DNA from 2 places in the Bradyrhizobium sp. 17 genome. Region 1 is predicted to be linked to the other one. Evidence: predicted binding sites of a transcription regulator. Region 1 holds the regulator's gene; the other holds the start of a gene.
What was found. The regulator LexA, encoded in region 1, represses DNA repair genes until DNA is damaged. The targets are predictions, from matches to a motif close to TGTTCNNNNTGTGTTCNG.
Positions count from the first base shown of each region.

Region 2: uvrA (excinuclease ABC subunit UvrA) is a predicted target of LexA. The motif match lies at 1,484-1,501, and genes of this name have one in related genera.

Region 1 is NZ_JADPJQ010000012.1:215,361-222,873, forward strand. It holds gene IVB13_RS02260 (alpha-hydroxy acid oxidase) at 1-173, shown strand, start outside; gene IVB13_RS02265 (HAD family phosphatase) at 188-814, shown strand; gene IVB13_RS02270 (hypothetical protein) at 982-1,173, shown strand; gene glp (gephyrin-like molybdotransferase Glp) at 1,412-2,623, shown strand; gene lexA (transcriptional repressor LexA) at 2,800-3,501, shown strand; gene IVB13_RS02285 (hypothetical protein) at 3,995-4,429, shown strand; partial or broken gene IVB13_RS02290 (ComEC/Rec2 family competence protein) at 4,568-6,836, opposite strand; gene IVB13_RS02295 (DUF2171 domain-containing protein) at 6,932-7,165, opposite strand; gene IVB13_RS02300 (nuclear transport factor 2 family protein) at 7,250-7,513, opposite strand, start outside.
Region 2 is NZ_JADPJQ010000012.1:110,061-117,573, reverse strand. It holds gene uvrA (excinuclease ABC subunit UvrA) at 1-1,387, opposite strand, end outside; gene IVB13_RS01780 (outer membrane protein) at 1,670-2,359, opposite strand; gene IVB13_RS01775 (outer membrane beta-barrel protein) at 2,590-3,372, opposite strand; gene IVB13_RS01770 (single-stranded DNA-binding protein) at 3,832-4,329, shown strand; gene gyrA (DNA gyrase subunit A) at 4,700-7,444, shown strand.

The DNA of each region.
Region 1 (7,513 bases):
TGGCGCGCATGCTGGAACTGCTCGAGGACGAAGTGCTGCGCTGCCTCGGCCTCTTGGGTGCGACCTCGTTCGCCGAGGTCAACAAATCCTGCCTGCACCAGGCGACCGCAACCAACGCGCCGAGTGTGTTCAGCGCGTTTCCGCTGTTCGACCACGAGCCGTATCGATACTGAGTGAAAGGACGCAGGTGACATCGCTCTCTCCCGGCAGCGCGGATGCGCTCCTGTTCGATCTCGGCCGCGTCGTGCTCGATATCGATTTCTCCAAGGCGATCGCCTGCTGGGCGGGACATGCCGGCTGCAAGCCCGAAGCCATCGTCGCGCGCTATGTGCGGGACAGCGAAGCCTATCGGTTGCACGAGATGGGGAAGATCAGCGATGAGGACTATTTCGCCTCATTGCGAGCCTCGCTCGGAATCGGCATTTCGGATGCGCAGTTCCTGGAAGGCTGGAACGCGATTTTCGCCGGCGAAATGCCTGACATCGCCGAGCTGCTGCCGCGCGCAGCGAAACAGATGCCGCTCTATGCTTTCTCCAACACCAACCGGCCGCACGTGGACCATTTCTCGAGGGAATATGCCGACCTCCTCGGCCATTTCCGCGAGCTGTATTTGTCGTCCAGCATCGGCCTGCGCAAACCGGATGCGGAGGCCTTCGACCACGTCGTTGCGGCGATCGGCGTGCCCGCCGGGCGCATCGTGTTCTTCGACGATCTTGCCGAAAACATCGAGGGAGCGCGCGCGCGCGGCTTGACGGCGGTGCATGTGACCTCGCCGCGTGACGTCGGGAACGCATTGACGGCATTAGGCATTTGACGACGGTCCGTTGTCGCGAAACCCACGACGGCACGGCCCGACGGACCAATTTTGAAAAATTGAGGAACCGGATCACTTTGTACATTTTTATACAGAGTTCCGGGAACGGAATACCGCCTTCCGGACTCTTAGAGTCCGTTGGGACTTCTACGGACGGATGCATCATCGTGCTGGGCAAAACCTACCTCACCAAGCAGGCCTCTCTTCTTCTTGAATTCGCGAGGACAACTTCAGATTCGGACCTTTCCGCCAAGCTTGTGAGCAAGGCCGCCGACCTGAAATCCCAAGCCGACCCGCTGCCCGACAAGGATCAGGGATCCAAGGCGCCCGACGTAACTCCCGGGCAGGCAGGGAGCTGATCGATTCAGGCCATGGCGCGTTCTCGCCTTGCCATGATTTTCGTCGCTTCCATGACCACTCTCCTGCCGATCTGTGACCTCCTTCGGATCATGCCGCGACGCGCTTGATCCTGCCTTCCGGAACAATGTGAAGGGGCGGGATGACTGTGCCTGCTCAGCCGCTTTTGCCTCTGCGCCTGCGCTCGGCTAGAAGACGTGCGGAACATTCGCCCGAACGTGCCGAGCAGGAGTTTTCGCCGTGGCCTTGATGCCGGTTTCTGACGCGCTTGCCGCGGTGCTGGCGGGTGCAGAGCCGCTGCCGGAAGAAATGATTTCCCTCGACGAGGCCTACCATCGCGTGCTCGCGCGTGACGTCGTGGCGCGGCGCACGCAGCCGCCGCAAGCGATGTCGGCGATGGACGGCTACGCGGTGCGCGCGGCCGATGCCGCGACGATCGATTCGGAGCTCACCGTCATCGGCGAAGTCGCAGCGGGCCGACCGTTCGAGGGGACGGTCGGAGCCGGCGAGGCCGTGCGGATCTTCACCGGCGGCGTCGTTCCCTTTGGCGCGGACGCCGTCGTGATCCAGGAGGACACGGTCGCCGCCGGCAAGCGCATCACGATCAAGGAAGCCGCGATCGCCGGCCGGCACATCCGCCCCGCCGGCGTCGATTTCCGCGAGGGCGACGTGCTCCTGCGCAAGGGAAGCCGTCTGACCGAGCGAGACCTCGCGCTCGCCGCCGGGATGAATCATCCGCACCTTGCCGTTGTCAGGCGTCCGAAGGTCGCGATTCTCGCCACCGGCGACGAGCTGGTGATGCCGGGCACCACGCCCGGCCACGGCCAGATCGTCTATTCCAACGGCTACGCCCTGCACGCGCTCGCCCGCAGCGAGGGCGCCGAGACCATCGACCTCGGTATTGCCGCCGACACGCTCGAGGCCACCACCGCCGGCATCCGCCGCGCCCGCGAGAGCGGCGCCGACGTCCTGATCACGACCGGCGGCGCATCGGTCGGCGACCACGATCTGGTCCAGCAGGCACTGCGGGACGAAGGCATCGCGATGGCGTTCTGGAAGATCGCGATGCGGCCAGGCAAGCCGATGATGCACGGGCGACTCGGCGCAATGGGTGTGATCGGCCTGCCGGGCAATCCCGTATCGTCCTACGTGTGCGCTTTCCTGTTCATGGTGCCGCTGATTCGCGCCCTGTCGGGCCGTTCAGTGATTCACCATCGCCGTGAACGCGCCGTGCTCGGCCGCGACGTCGGCGCCAACGACCAGCGCGAGGACTATCTGCGCGCGCATCTTGAGGAGCGTGACGATGGCACACGCGTCGTTGTTCCCGTCAATCATCAGGACTCTTCGCTGCTTGCGAATCTCGCTGCAGCACAGGTACTTCTCGTCCGCGCACCATTCGCGCCGAAGGCCGAAGCCGGCACGGCTTGCGAAGTGTTGCGGCTCCCCGTCTGAGCGCCCCCGCAACGCGCGTTCCGCGCACTTTGCTCTGTTCACGGTAAATTAAGCAGTTGCGGAACATGTATCGAACATATAGTGTCTGTTCATGATTTGTTTCGAGCATGCAGCGGCTTATGGCCGAATTCAGCGTCTCGGAATCGGACGACATCAACCGGGGGACTTTGGTCGAGATGTTAACGCGCAAACAATACGAGCTTCTGCGGTTCATCAGTGAACGTCTGAAGGAAAGCGGCGTGCCGCCCTCCTTCGACGAGATGAAGGATGCGCTCGATCTGCGCTCGAAGTCGGGCATCCATCGCCTGATCACGGCGCTCGAGGAGCGTGGCTTCATCCGACGCCTGCCCAACCGCGCCCGTGCGATTGAAGTCATCAAGCTGCCGGAGCTCCAGGCAGCCGCTGGCAGCCGCCGCGGCTTCACGCCGAGCGTCATCGAGGGCAATCTCGGCAAGGTGCGTGCGAGCGCGAGCCTGCCCGCTGACGAGGGCGAACGTCTCGTCGCGGTGCCGGTGATGGGCCGCATCGCGGCCGGCACGCCGATCGAGGCGTTGCAGACCCGCAGCCATACTATCAGCGTACCGCCTGACATGCTCGGCTCGGGCGAGCATTACGCGCTGGAAGTGCGCGGCGACTCGATGGTCGAAGCCGGCATTCTCGACGGCGACATGGCCCTGATCCAGCGCAACGAGAGCGCCGATACCGGCGACATCGTGGTGGCGCTGATCGACGACGAGGAAGCGACGCTGAAGCGCTTCCGCCGTCGCGGCGCCTCGATCGCGCTCGAGCCCGCCAACGCGGCCTATGAGGTCCGCATCCTGCCGCCCAACCGGGTGAAGATTCAGGGCAAGCTGATCGGGCTTTACCGGAAGTACTGATACCGGGAGTCTTTCTATCGGCAGTACTTCATATCGGAAGCACTTCATGCCGGAGGTGCTTGGCGCCTCGCGCGCTTCCGATCGGCATCGCCGGTCAGAGATTGGAGCGGATCATCGTCCGCTCCGGCTGGATAGCCTTTCTGGTTCTGCACAGACTATCCGGCCCCTCCTCCAACGCTGGCTCCTCGCCACGCCGACGAAGCAGCACCGCTTCAAGCAGCACCGCTTCGCGGCTCGGTTGTTCGAGGAAACAGCGACCAGCGGTCAAGTTCGGCCGTTGCAGCCAAGTTGGCAATGTTCGCGTACGCGCCTCCCGAATGCATCGCGGCGAGCTTTGTTCCTATTGAATTCGGGAAAGATAATGTGATCGCGGCTTGCGGAAGCCAGCCGCAGATTTGCCCACAACCAAGCAGAGCGTTCGTGCTTCCACTCTGATAGAGGCCTGCGCCTCGATAAGAGACGCGGGTTGCTATCCCAGCATGAGGAGCACCCGATGTGTGACTACAGCCTACATGCCGTCGCGTCGCGCCCCGCCGAAGTCGGCGAGACGATCGTCACGACAAGCTTCCGCGGCACCTCGACGCGCGGCTTCGCCTCTGCAGCCGATCCGTCTGTTGCCGTCTGCCTGCTGCCGGGGACGGAGCTCGCCTTCGCCGACGACGTCCGCTACGACAATCGCTGGATCTGGACGCGCACCATCAATTCCCGCGTGGGCAAGTTCGGCAAGATCGATCCGCACGTTCCCGACCGCCATCATGATGCGATCGAATTCCCCGACGGCAAATACGTGCTGGTGACGCAGCTCGTCGAAGGCCAGCGCGCGACGGTGCTGCAACTGCCGGTGACTCAGTCGGTCACCGAGCGCGAGCACAAGGCGCAGATCACCGCCGACAGGCAGCCGACCGTCACGCACCTGCCGATCGGCTGACAGAGCCGCCCTCCGGCTACGAAGTCGGAGGTCAGGATTGAATCGCCATCGCCGGCCGTGGCCGGCGAGATGGTGTGGTTTGCACCCCGCGAATCCGAACGGACGCACCGAACCACTGCGTTGCTCCGCACCATCAGATCAATCGTCGGCTTGCAGGTCGGTGTCCGCCGGCGTTGCGTCCTTGATGCGAGGCGCGGTCGACTTTGCCGTCGAAATCACCCTCGCCGGCGCCGGCCGGCAACCAGGGGCGGCTCGTGCCTCTCGCCCTCACTGCCTGAACCACAAAACCGTCACCACGCTGCGTCAGCGCCAGCGCGCTTTGGCTGGCGAGCCGCTGCCGATCGACCACCATCGCCGCGCAATCGGGCGGCGCGGGACGTGTCGTCACCACCAGGGCGGCCCGACTGCAATCGTCTGCGAGAGCGTCGACGCGCAGTGCCAGCGCGACCAGCCTCCCGTCGGCCAGTGGCGTCACGCAGCCGGATTCGTCGCAGGACACGCCATCGGCAAGCGAGGCTCTGCCCGCATCGCGCGGATCGGCGTCGGCAGCGAGCCATTCCTTGAGCAGAAAGCTGTCCTTGTTCGTCCTGATCAGGTGCAGATATCCGTCCCTGCCCCGCACCGCGACGCTGGCGCCATCCCCGGCAATCAGGATGTCGGGCTGCCGCGCCGACAGTCCCCAGAGGATCGCTGCCAGCAGCACCAGGGCGCCGGACCAGCGCAGCGGCGTGCGCAACAAGCCGAGCACAATGATTCCCAGGCTCGCCGCGATCAGCGGCGCGATCCCGAACGCCGGGATGCGGCCCACCGCGCCCGGCAAGGCCGCGACCCAGCGCGAGACCGCGACCATCCACTCGATGCCAATCCCCATCAGCCACCAGAACACGCTGTCCAGCCCGAACGGCGCAGCAAGCAGCCCCAACAGCCCCGCCGGCATCACCAGCGCAGAGACCACCGGCATCGCGCCGAGATTGGCGAGCACGCCGAACGGCGTGACACGGTGGAAATGAAAGGCGGCATAGGGCGTCGTCGCAAGTCCCGCAATCAGCGAAGCCATGAACAGCATCGCAATCTCGCGCCCACCCCACATCGCAATGCGCGCAGTCGCCGAATTGTCCGGCGAGGCAAACAAATTGGGCATGCCGATCTGCACCAGTGCGACCAAGCCGAGCGTTGCCGCAAACGACATCTGAAAACTCGGATGCACCAGCGCTTCCGGCGCGACCGCCAGCACGATCAGCGCAGCCACAGCAAGCGTGCGGAAGGTGATGGCGCGGCGATCGACCATCACCGCGATCAGCACCACCGCCGTCATGAAGAACGACCTTTGCGTGGCGACCTCCGCGCCCGACAGCAGCAGGTAGAACGCAGCGGCGACCAGCGCGGCGGCGGCCGACCATTTCTTGATGGCGAAGCCGGCCGCCAATCCGGGGATCAGAGCGAGCAGCGCGCGCACCGCGAAGAACACGACGCCGGCAACGACGGCCATGTGATAACCGGAGATCGAGAGCACGTGGCCGAGGCCGGAGATGAACATCGCATCGTTGACGGGCGTGGTGATCGCATCGCGCCGCCCGGTGAGCAGCGCGGTCGCGATCGCCCGATTGTCGCCGTCGAGCGTCGCCCGGATGCGGGCATCGATCGCATCGCGCAGGCCTTGCATGAAGGCCGCGTAACGCAGCCGTAAGCCGCCGGTCTCAGGCGGCGACGCCACCGTGATGGCGCCCATCGCGAAGCCGGAGGCGCCGATGCCCTGGAAGAACATGTCACGCGAAAAGTCGTAGCTGCCGGGCCGCACCGGCGCGAGTGGCGGCATCAGCCGTGCCTTCAGCTGAACGAAGCTACCGACCTCCGGCGCGGTGCCCTTGCGGACCGACAGGCGCACGCGCTCGAGCCTGACGTCGCTGCGCTGCGCCTCCATCGCCGTGACGCGCAGCACGAAACGATCGGTACGCTCGCGGATGTCGCGAGCCTCGACGAAGCCCGACAACGACACCGAATAGAGCGCCCTTGCCAGCACCGGGTGGGCGATGCGCGCCGTCTTCCAGGTTGCGACGGCAAAGCCGGCCGCGACCGCCGCGATCATGATGGCCGGGGCGAACAGCCGGCTCCGCCGCAACAGAGCCGCGCCAAGCAGGAGCGCGATGGCGGTCGTGGCAACGACCCACAGCACCGGCTCATGATCGGCAGAGAAATAAAGCGCGATGCCGCAGCCAAACGCGACGGGCACCCACGGCAACAGCCGCCCGGCGCCCGCCTCGGCGCGCAGCCAGGCGCGGAGGGTCTCGGCCAGCGATGTCCAGAGGTCGAGGCCTGCAGGCGCGAGGCCGCCCGCGGACGCGGCGCGGCCCGCGGGCCACGTCCCCGCGATCCCCTGCGATCGTACCGGCCGGCCCGGCTCCGCCATTCCCTGCACTCGATGATACGCAACGAAGCCAGAAGCTACCGAAACGTGCAGGTGGGCGGATAGCGGTACGGATCAGGAACGAAGGGGCGCGGCCGCTACTTTTCCTCTTCCATCGTCACGGCCACATCCGCCTTGGCCGACAGCCTGACCTTGTTGCCCTCGATATCGGCGACGAGGCCCTTGTCGATGAAGTGATGATGGCCCTTGTGGCTGCCCTCGCCGCTGTCCTTCTTGGTCAGCTTGATGCGATTGCCTTCGACCTTGTCGACGGTGCCGATGTGGACGCCGTCGGCGCCGATCACTTCCATATGCTCTGCGATGTTCTGCATGGTGGGTTCCTTGTTGGACCCACCCCAACGCGCGGGGAGCACGTTCGTTCTCTCACGAGAATGACGAAGCCGTGTGCCCGCTCGTCAGATCAGCGGCGCCTGCGACGAAGCATGGTGATTGACGATCTTCCACTCGCCGTCCTCGCGCATGATGACCCAGCTCATCTTGACCGAGAAATCGGGGCGTTCGCCGGCGAGATCGAACGAGATGGTCGCGGCCATATTGATCAGATCAGGACCTGCCTGCGCCGCCGTCACCTCGGAAAACACCGCGCTCGGCTTGCGCCAGCGCGGCAGGCCGTTGAAATAGTCTGCGACGCCGGCCCTGCCCCGGTAGAGCTTTGGGTT
Region 2 (7,513 bases), 110 kb from region 1:
GCTTGCCGCCGATCTTGACGCAAAGCGCCTCGGGCTTCAGCCGAAAGCCGTGGCACGCCTCGCAGGGCACGTCGTGGAAGTACTTCGCCAGCTCCTCACGCGCCCACTCGCTCTCGGTCTCGCGATAGCGGCGGTTGATGTTGGTGATGACGCCCTCGAACGGCTTCTTGGTGTCGTAGGAGCGGACGCCGTCCTCGTAGGAGAACTTGATCTCGTCCTCGCCGGAGCCATGGAGGATCGCGTTCTGCGTCTTCTTGGGCAGATCCTTCCATTTGGTGGTCAGCGTGAACTTGTAGTGCTTGCCGAGCGCAGTCAGCGTCTGAATGTAATAGGGCGACGAGGATTTGGCCCAGGGCGCGATTGCGCCCTTGCCAATGGCGAGCTCCTTGTCGGGAATGACGAGGTCTTCGTCGACATGCTGCTCGACGCCGAGGCCGCCGCACGCAGGACAGGCGCCATAGGGGTTGTTGAACGAGAACAGCCGGGGCTCGATCTCGGGGATGGTGAAGCCGGACACCGGGCAGGCGAACTTTTCCGAGAACAGCATGCGCTCGGGTCCGCTCTTGTCGTGGATCTTTGCGGTCTTCTTCTTCTCTTCCGCGGGTGCTGCCGCAGCCGGCGCATCCGCGAATTCGATGACGGCGAGGCCCTCGGCAAGTTTCAGCGCGGTCTCGAAACTTTCGGCGAGGCGCTGGCCGATGTCGGGGCGCACCACGATGCGATCGACGACGACGTCGATGTCGTGCGGGAATTTCTTGTCGAGAACAGGGGCTTCGGCGAGCTCGTGGAAGGCGCCGTCGATCTTGACGCGCTGAAAGCCCTTCTTGAGCCATTCGGCAAGCTCTTTGCGGTACTCGCCCTTGCGGCCGCGCACGACCGGCGCGAGCAGATAGAGGCGCGAGCCCTCGGGCAGCGCCAGCACGCGATCGACCATCTGCGAGACGATCTGGCTCTCGATCGGCAGGCCGGTGGCGGGCGAATAGGGCACGCCGACGCGCGCCCACAGCAGGCGCATGTAGTCGTAGATTTCGGTCACCGTGCCGACGGTGGAGCGCGGGTTCTTCGACGTCGTCTTCTGCTCGATCGAGATCGCCGGCGACAGGCCGTCGATCTGGTCGACGTCGGGCTTCTGCATCATCTCCAGGAACTGGCGGGCGTAGGCAGACAGCGATTCGACGTAGCGGCGCTGGCCTTCGGCGTAGATGGTGTCGAACGCGAGCGAGGATTTGCCGGAGCCCGACAGCCCCGTGAACACCACCAGCTTGTCGCGGGGAATCTCGACATCGACGTTCTTGAGATTGTGCTCGCGCGCGCCACGGATGGTAATTGCGCGCAGGTTTGATCCCACGTTCTGCTGTTGGCGCTTCGCCTTGATCACTTCATCCATCCGGGTTGCCCTCAAGGAATCCCAAAGGCGCGCGATCGCGCCAACAAAAAAGGCGCGCTTCGCCCGGAACCGGGATCGGCGCCGATGGGGTTGTCAGCGAACGTAGGAAGAACGGAGACGGATTTCCAGTGGGACTTGCGAATCGTCAACGGATTGTTGGCGCACTGGCGGCATCTGGCAGGAGCAGGGTGGAACTGCGCGGCAACGTGCCCGACAAAACAAAAAGGCCGGCACAAGGCCGGCCTTTCGTAACGCGGATGGCGTTGGGGCTAAGTACTGAACTCAGTACTTGGCGACCACCGGGCCCCCGAAGTGATAGTTCACGCCGACCTGCACGGTGTGAAACTCGAGCGTGCCGGAGGGCAGGGCGCCCGAGAAGTAGGTCTCGCCGCCGAGGCTGCGAAAGAGGTACTCGCCCTTGACCGACCACTGCGGAGCGAAGAACGCTTCGACGCCCGCACCGACGGTCCAGCCGGAGTGCCACTTGCTGTCGGAAACGGTCACGCCGAGCGCGCTGACGCTGAGCTTGTTGTCGATCCAGGCGTAACCACCGGTGCCGTAGAACAGGACGTTGTTGACGGCGTAGCCGATGCGGCCGCGCACGGTTCCCATCGCATCGGTTTTGGAGCTGAGGGTGGTGCTGACGAGGCCGAAGCCGGGGACGGCAACGGGGCCGGTGACCGACGCGCTGACATCAGCCCAGGAACCATCGGCCTCGACGCCGAGCACGACATTGCCGGTCTGCCAGTTGTAGCCGGCAGTACCGCCGACGAAGCCGCCCTTCATCTTCGGGTCGGTCGAGGAATTTTCCCAAGCGCCGCCACCGACGATACCGAGGTAGAAGCCGGTCCAGTTGTAGACCGAAGCCATGGCCACCGGGGCCTTGGTGTAGGGGCGCGCCGCGAGATCAGCGGCCGAAGCCGGGGCGGCGAGAGCGAACAAACAGGCCGAAGCCAACAAAACCTTTTTCATTTTCAACTAATCCCAGTCCCAGTTTCTGATTGTGCCTTCCACGATAGGGAGGGCATCGGACTCACTTGCCCAACTGATGCCGTACTTACACCAGTGAAGCCGCAAGTTGTGTCACTCAAAAGCAACAACGGTCGGAAAACGGAACGGTTATTGACCGATTAATATTGGAGAACTGCACAGCAAAAGGCCGGCGCAAGGCCGGCCTTCGAAGTGCGATATGTCCAGCGCGATCAGTACCTTGCGATGGCCGGACCGCCCCAGCGATAGTTCAAGCGCACCAGGCCCATGTCTACGTCCTGGCGAATCCGGTCGCTGCCGAATACCGCACCCGCGGGCGTTGTGAAGCCGATCGTGCGATCGCCAAGGAAGATGTGGTCGTACTCAAAGCCCAGCGACCAGTTCGGGGCGAAGCCGAATTCCAGACCGGCCCCGACCGTGCCACCCCAGCGAGTCTCCCGGGCCGAAGCCAGCAGCGCGCCCGCGCCGGGCGTACCCGCAGCAGCGTAGATGTCGTACTTGTCACCGACGACGGCGGCGCCGCCCTTCACGTAAAGCAGCACGTTGTTCCAGGCGTAACCGACCTGACCGGTGATGAGACCGAAAGCGTCGATGCGGGAACGGTTGCGATCACCCGTCACCAAAGCGGTACCAGGGAAGAGGGTGCTCACGTTGTCGCCCCGGAAGTCAGCCCAGTTGCCCTGGCCTTCCAGACCGAACACCCAATTGGCGGACTGCCAGCGATAGCCGATCTGGCCGCCGACGGTGCCCCCTGTTGCATTGTGACAGCCTTCGCCGACGAGAACGCCGGTCGCGGGCGTGACGAAGTCCCAGCACTTGTGGCTGGATCCACCGCCGCCGTTGATGCCGATGTAGAAGCCGCTCCAGTCGTAGATGGCGGCAACCGCCGGCGGCGGGGCTTTGGTGTAGGGACGCGCGGCCATGTCCGCCGCGCTTGCGGGAGCCGACAAGCCCATCGCCACTGCACCGATTGCACAAATAAGAAGCTTATTCATTGCCAGTCTCCCCAGGTTTCGTCCGCTTCTTATTTCCCCGAAGCGGCTGATCAGGCGCGAGGGCCCATATGAACTAAGTCCGAGGCAACCGTAGCTCTACGGAGCGGCAGAGTCCGTCTCCCAAATGCAACAAGACCGGGGCAGTGCGAGTACCCATAACTTGCTGAATGTTAAGTTCTTTCTTCCATTTTTGGGAACCTACAAAGGTTCCAATCGACGTGTGCCTTTCCGCAACACATGTGGCCGATCGATCCCACGCCTTCAGATCTGTCTTCGCCAAGAACAAATCTGGAACGAACCGGAGGTCGATGCTATATGTGGGGATAACCGGAAGGGTGACGGCCTGATCGTCGTCCGCAAGTGTTCGGCGAGCGTATAGGGTCGCCTCAACAGGCACGGCGGAACGCGGGAGCGGACCGGCCTTCTTGAATTCAGTGGCATTCGGAGCGGAGAGCGGAGATGGCGGGAAGCGTCAACAAGGTCATTCTGGTTGGAAATCTCGGCAAGGATCCTGAAATCCGCCGCACCCAGGACGGGCGGCCGATCGCCAATCTGAGCGTCGCGACTTCGGAGACGTGGCGCGACAAGGCGACTGGCGAGCGCAAGGAAAAGACCGAGTGGCACCGCGTCGTGATCTTCAATGAAGGGCTCTGCAAGGTCGCCGAACAGTATCTGAAGAAGGGCGCCAAGATTTACGTCGAGGGTGCGCTCCAGACCCGCAAATGGACCGACCAGAGCGGTGTCGAAAAGTACTCGACCGAAGTCGTGCTGCAGGGGTTCAACTCGACCTTGACGATGCTGGACGGTCGTAGCGGCGGTGGCGGAGGCGGCAGCTTCGGCGACGAGCCGGGCGGCGATTTCGGCTCCTCCGGTCCGGTCAGCAGCACGCCGCGGCGCCCTGTTGCCGCCGGCGGCGGTGGCCGCAACAGCGACATGGACGACGATATCCCGTTCTGAGCGATTCCGCTCCAAGAACGCGGCGCCTGATGCGGACGCCCGGCCGGATGGGCGGCGCTTCTCATCTCATGTCAGAACATCCCACTAATCGACAGGACGGGCTCGGCATTTCCGGGCCCGCTTCATGTTTGGGGTGAGCTCGGATTGCGGCTTGGCAAACGCGCCGACGCGGCAAGCTCACCGCGCGGTTTTCCACGCGTGAGCGGCGATTTTGCAAGGCCGATGCGAGTGCTGTCCGAGACACCGCTCGCAAGGGCTTAAGTTGTTGGAAAAATAGGCGGAAAAAGCGCTTCCCAGAACGCCGCGAGGGTGGTTATCAGAGGCTCGATGCGCTATATGATTCCCAGATAAAACCTCACCGGATTTCCCCTTGGCTGACGACGACGACAAGCCCGGCGACCAGCCGGCGCAACCCTCGGATATTCGCCCCGTCTCCATCTTCGAGGAGATGAAGAAGTCCTATCTCGACTACGCCATGAGCGTGATCGTGGCGCGGGCGCTGCCTGACGCCCGCGATGGCCTGAAGCCGGTGCATCGCCGCATCCTGTACTCGATGAACGAGCAGGGGCACACGCCGGACAAGAAGTACGTCAAGTCCGCCCGCGTGGTCGGTGACGTCATCGGTAAATATCATCCGCATGGCGACCAGTCGATCTACGACGCCATGGTCCGGATGGCGCAGGACTTCTCCATGCGCGTGCCGCTGATCGACGGCCAGGGCAATTTCGGCTCGGTCGACGGCGATCCCCCGGCTGCCTATCGTTATACCGAAGCCCGATTGACGAAGGCGGCGCTGGCTCTGCTGGCCGACATCGACAAGGACACGGTCGACTTCCAGCCGAACTACGACAACAACGAGACCGAACCGTCGGTCTTGCCAGCCAAGTTCCCGAACCTTCTCGTCAACGGCGCCGGCGGCATCGCGGTCGGCATGGCGACCAACATCCCGCCGCACAATCTCGGCGAGGTCATCGACGCCTGCGTCGCGCTGATCGACAACCCCGCGCTCACCATCGACGAGCTCATCAACATCGTGCCGGGACCGGACTTCCCGACCGGCGGCGTCATCCTCGGACGGCAGGGCATCCGCGCCGCCTATCACCTCGGCCGCGGCTCGGTCATGATGCGCGGCAAGGTCGCGATCGAGACCATCCGCAAGGAGCGCGAGGCGATCATCATCACCGAGATTCCCTACCAGGTGAACAAGGCGACGATGGTCGAGCGCATCGCCGAGCTGGTCAAGGAAAAGAAGATCGAAGGCATCGGCGACCTGCGCGATGAATCCGATCGCGACGGCTACCGCGTCGTCATCGAATTGAAGCGCGACGCCGTGCCGGATGTGGTGCTCAATCAGCTCTACAGGTTCACGCCGCTGCAGACGAGCTTCGGCGTCAACATGGTGGCGCTCGACAGCGGCCGTCCACGGGTCATGCACCTGAAGGACCTGCTGGCGATCTTCGTCGACTTCCGCGAGCGGGTCGTCACGCGGCGCACCAAGTTCCTGCTCGCCAAGGCCCGAGATCGCGCCCATGTTTTGGTCGGTCTCGCCATCGCAGTCGCCAATATCGACGAGATGATCCGCGTCATCCGGACCTCGCCCGACCCGACCACCGCCCGCGACACCCTGATGTCGCGCGACTGGCCGGCCCGGGACGTCGAGGACATGCTGACGCTGATCGACGATCCGCGCCACCGCATCAGCGAGAACGGCACGATCCGGCTGTCGATGGAGCAGGCGAGGGCCATTCTCGATCTGCGCCTGCAACGCCTCACCGCACTCGGCCGCGACGAAATCCGCGAGGAGCTCGACAAGCTCGCCGGCGAGATCGCCGACTATCTCGACATCCTGCGCTCGCGCGACCGCGTGCTGGGCATCATCAAGTCCGAGCTCGCCGAAGTGAAGGCCGAGTTCGCAACCCCGCGCCGCACCGTCATCATCGAGCAGGAAGGTGAGGTCGAGGACGAGGACCTGATCCAGCGCGAGGACATGGTCGTCACCGTCTCGCACGCCGGCTACGTCAAGCGCGTGCCGCTGTCGGCCTACCGGGCCCAGCGCCGCGGCGGCAAGGGCCGCGCCGGCATGCAGACCCGCGATGAGGATTTTGTCAGCCGGCTGTTCGTGGCGTCCACGCATACTCCGATGCTGTTCTTCTCCTCGCGCGGACAGGTCTACAAGATCAAAGTCTGGCGCCTGCCGATGGCCGCGCCGAATGCGCGCGGCAAGGCGCTGATCAACATCCTGCCGCTGGAGCAGGGCGAGCGCATCACCACCATCATGCCGCTGCCGGAGGACGAGTCCACCTGGGGCAATCTCGACGTGATGTTTGCCACGACAGGCGGCAACGTCCGGCGCAACAAGCTGTCCGACTTCGTGGATGTCCGCCGCTCCGGCATCATCGCGATGAAGCTCGACGACAATGAAGCGATCGTCGACGTGCAGATCTGCACTGAGCACGACGACGTGCTTTTGACCGGCGCCGGCGGCCAGTGCATCCGCTTCCCCGTGACCGACGTGCGGGTGTTCACCGGCCGCACCTCGATGGGCGTGCGCGGCATTGCGCTTGCCGAGGGCGACAAGGTGATCTCGCTGGCGATCCTGCGCCACGTCGAGACGACGTCCGACGAGCGCTCGGCGTACCTGAAGATGCGTCGTGCGGTCGCCGGCGAAGCTGCGGCCGAGGAGCCGGCGGCGGACGCCGAGACCGAGGAGACCTCCGGCAGCTTCCAACTCGCCCAGGAGCGTTACGTCGAGATGTCAGCGCAGGAGCAGGTCGTGCTGACCGTGTCCGTCAACGGTTACGGCAAGCGGACGTCGTCCTACGAGTACCGCACCACGGGCCGCGGCGGCAAAGGCATCGTCGCCATGAGCGTCAACAACCGCAACGGCAACCTCGTAGCGTCGTTCCCCGTGGAGGATGCTGATCAAATCATGCTGGTTACCGACAAGGGTCAGCTGATCCGCTGCCCGGTCGAAGGCATCCGCGTCGCCGGCCGCTCGACCCAGGGCGTGATCGTGTTCGACACCGCGGAGGACGAACACGTCGTCTCGGTCGAGCACATCACGGAAGAGGCCGAGAGCGGAAACGGGGCGAATGGGGAGTCGAACGGGGAGTGATGCGTCACCCCGTAGCCCGGATGGAGCGCAAGCGAAATCCGGGTTCTTCATTCGGACGGCTGTCCCGGA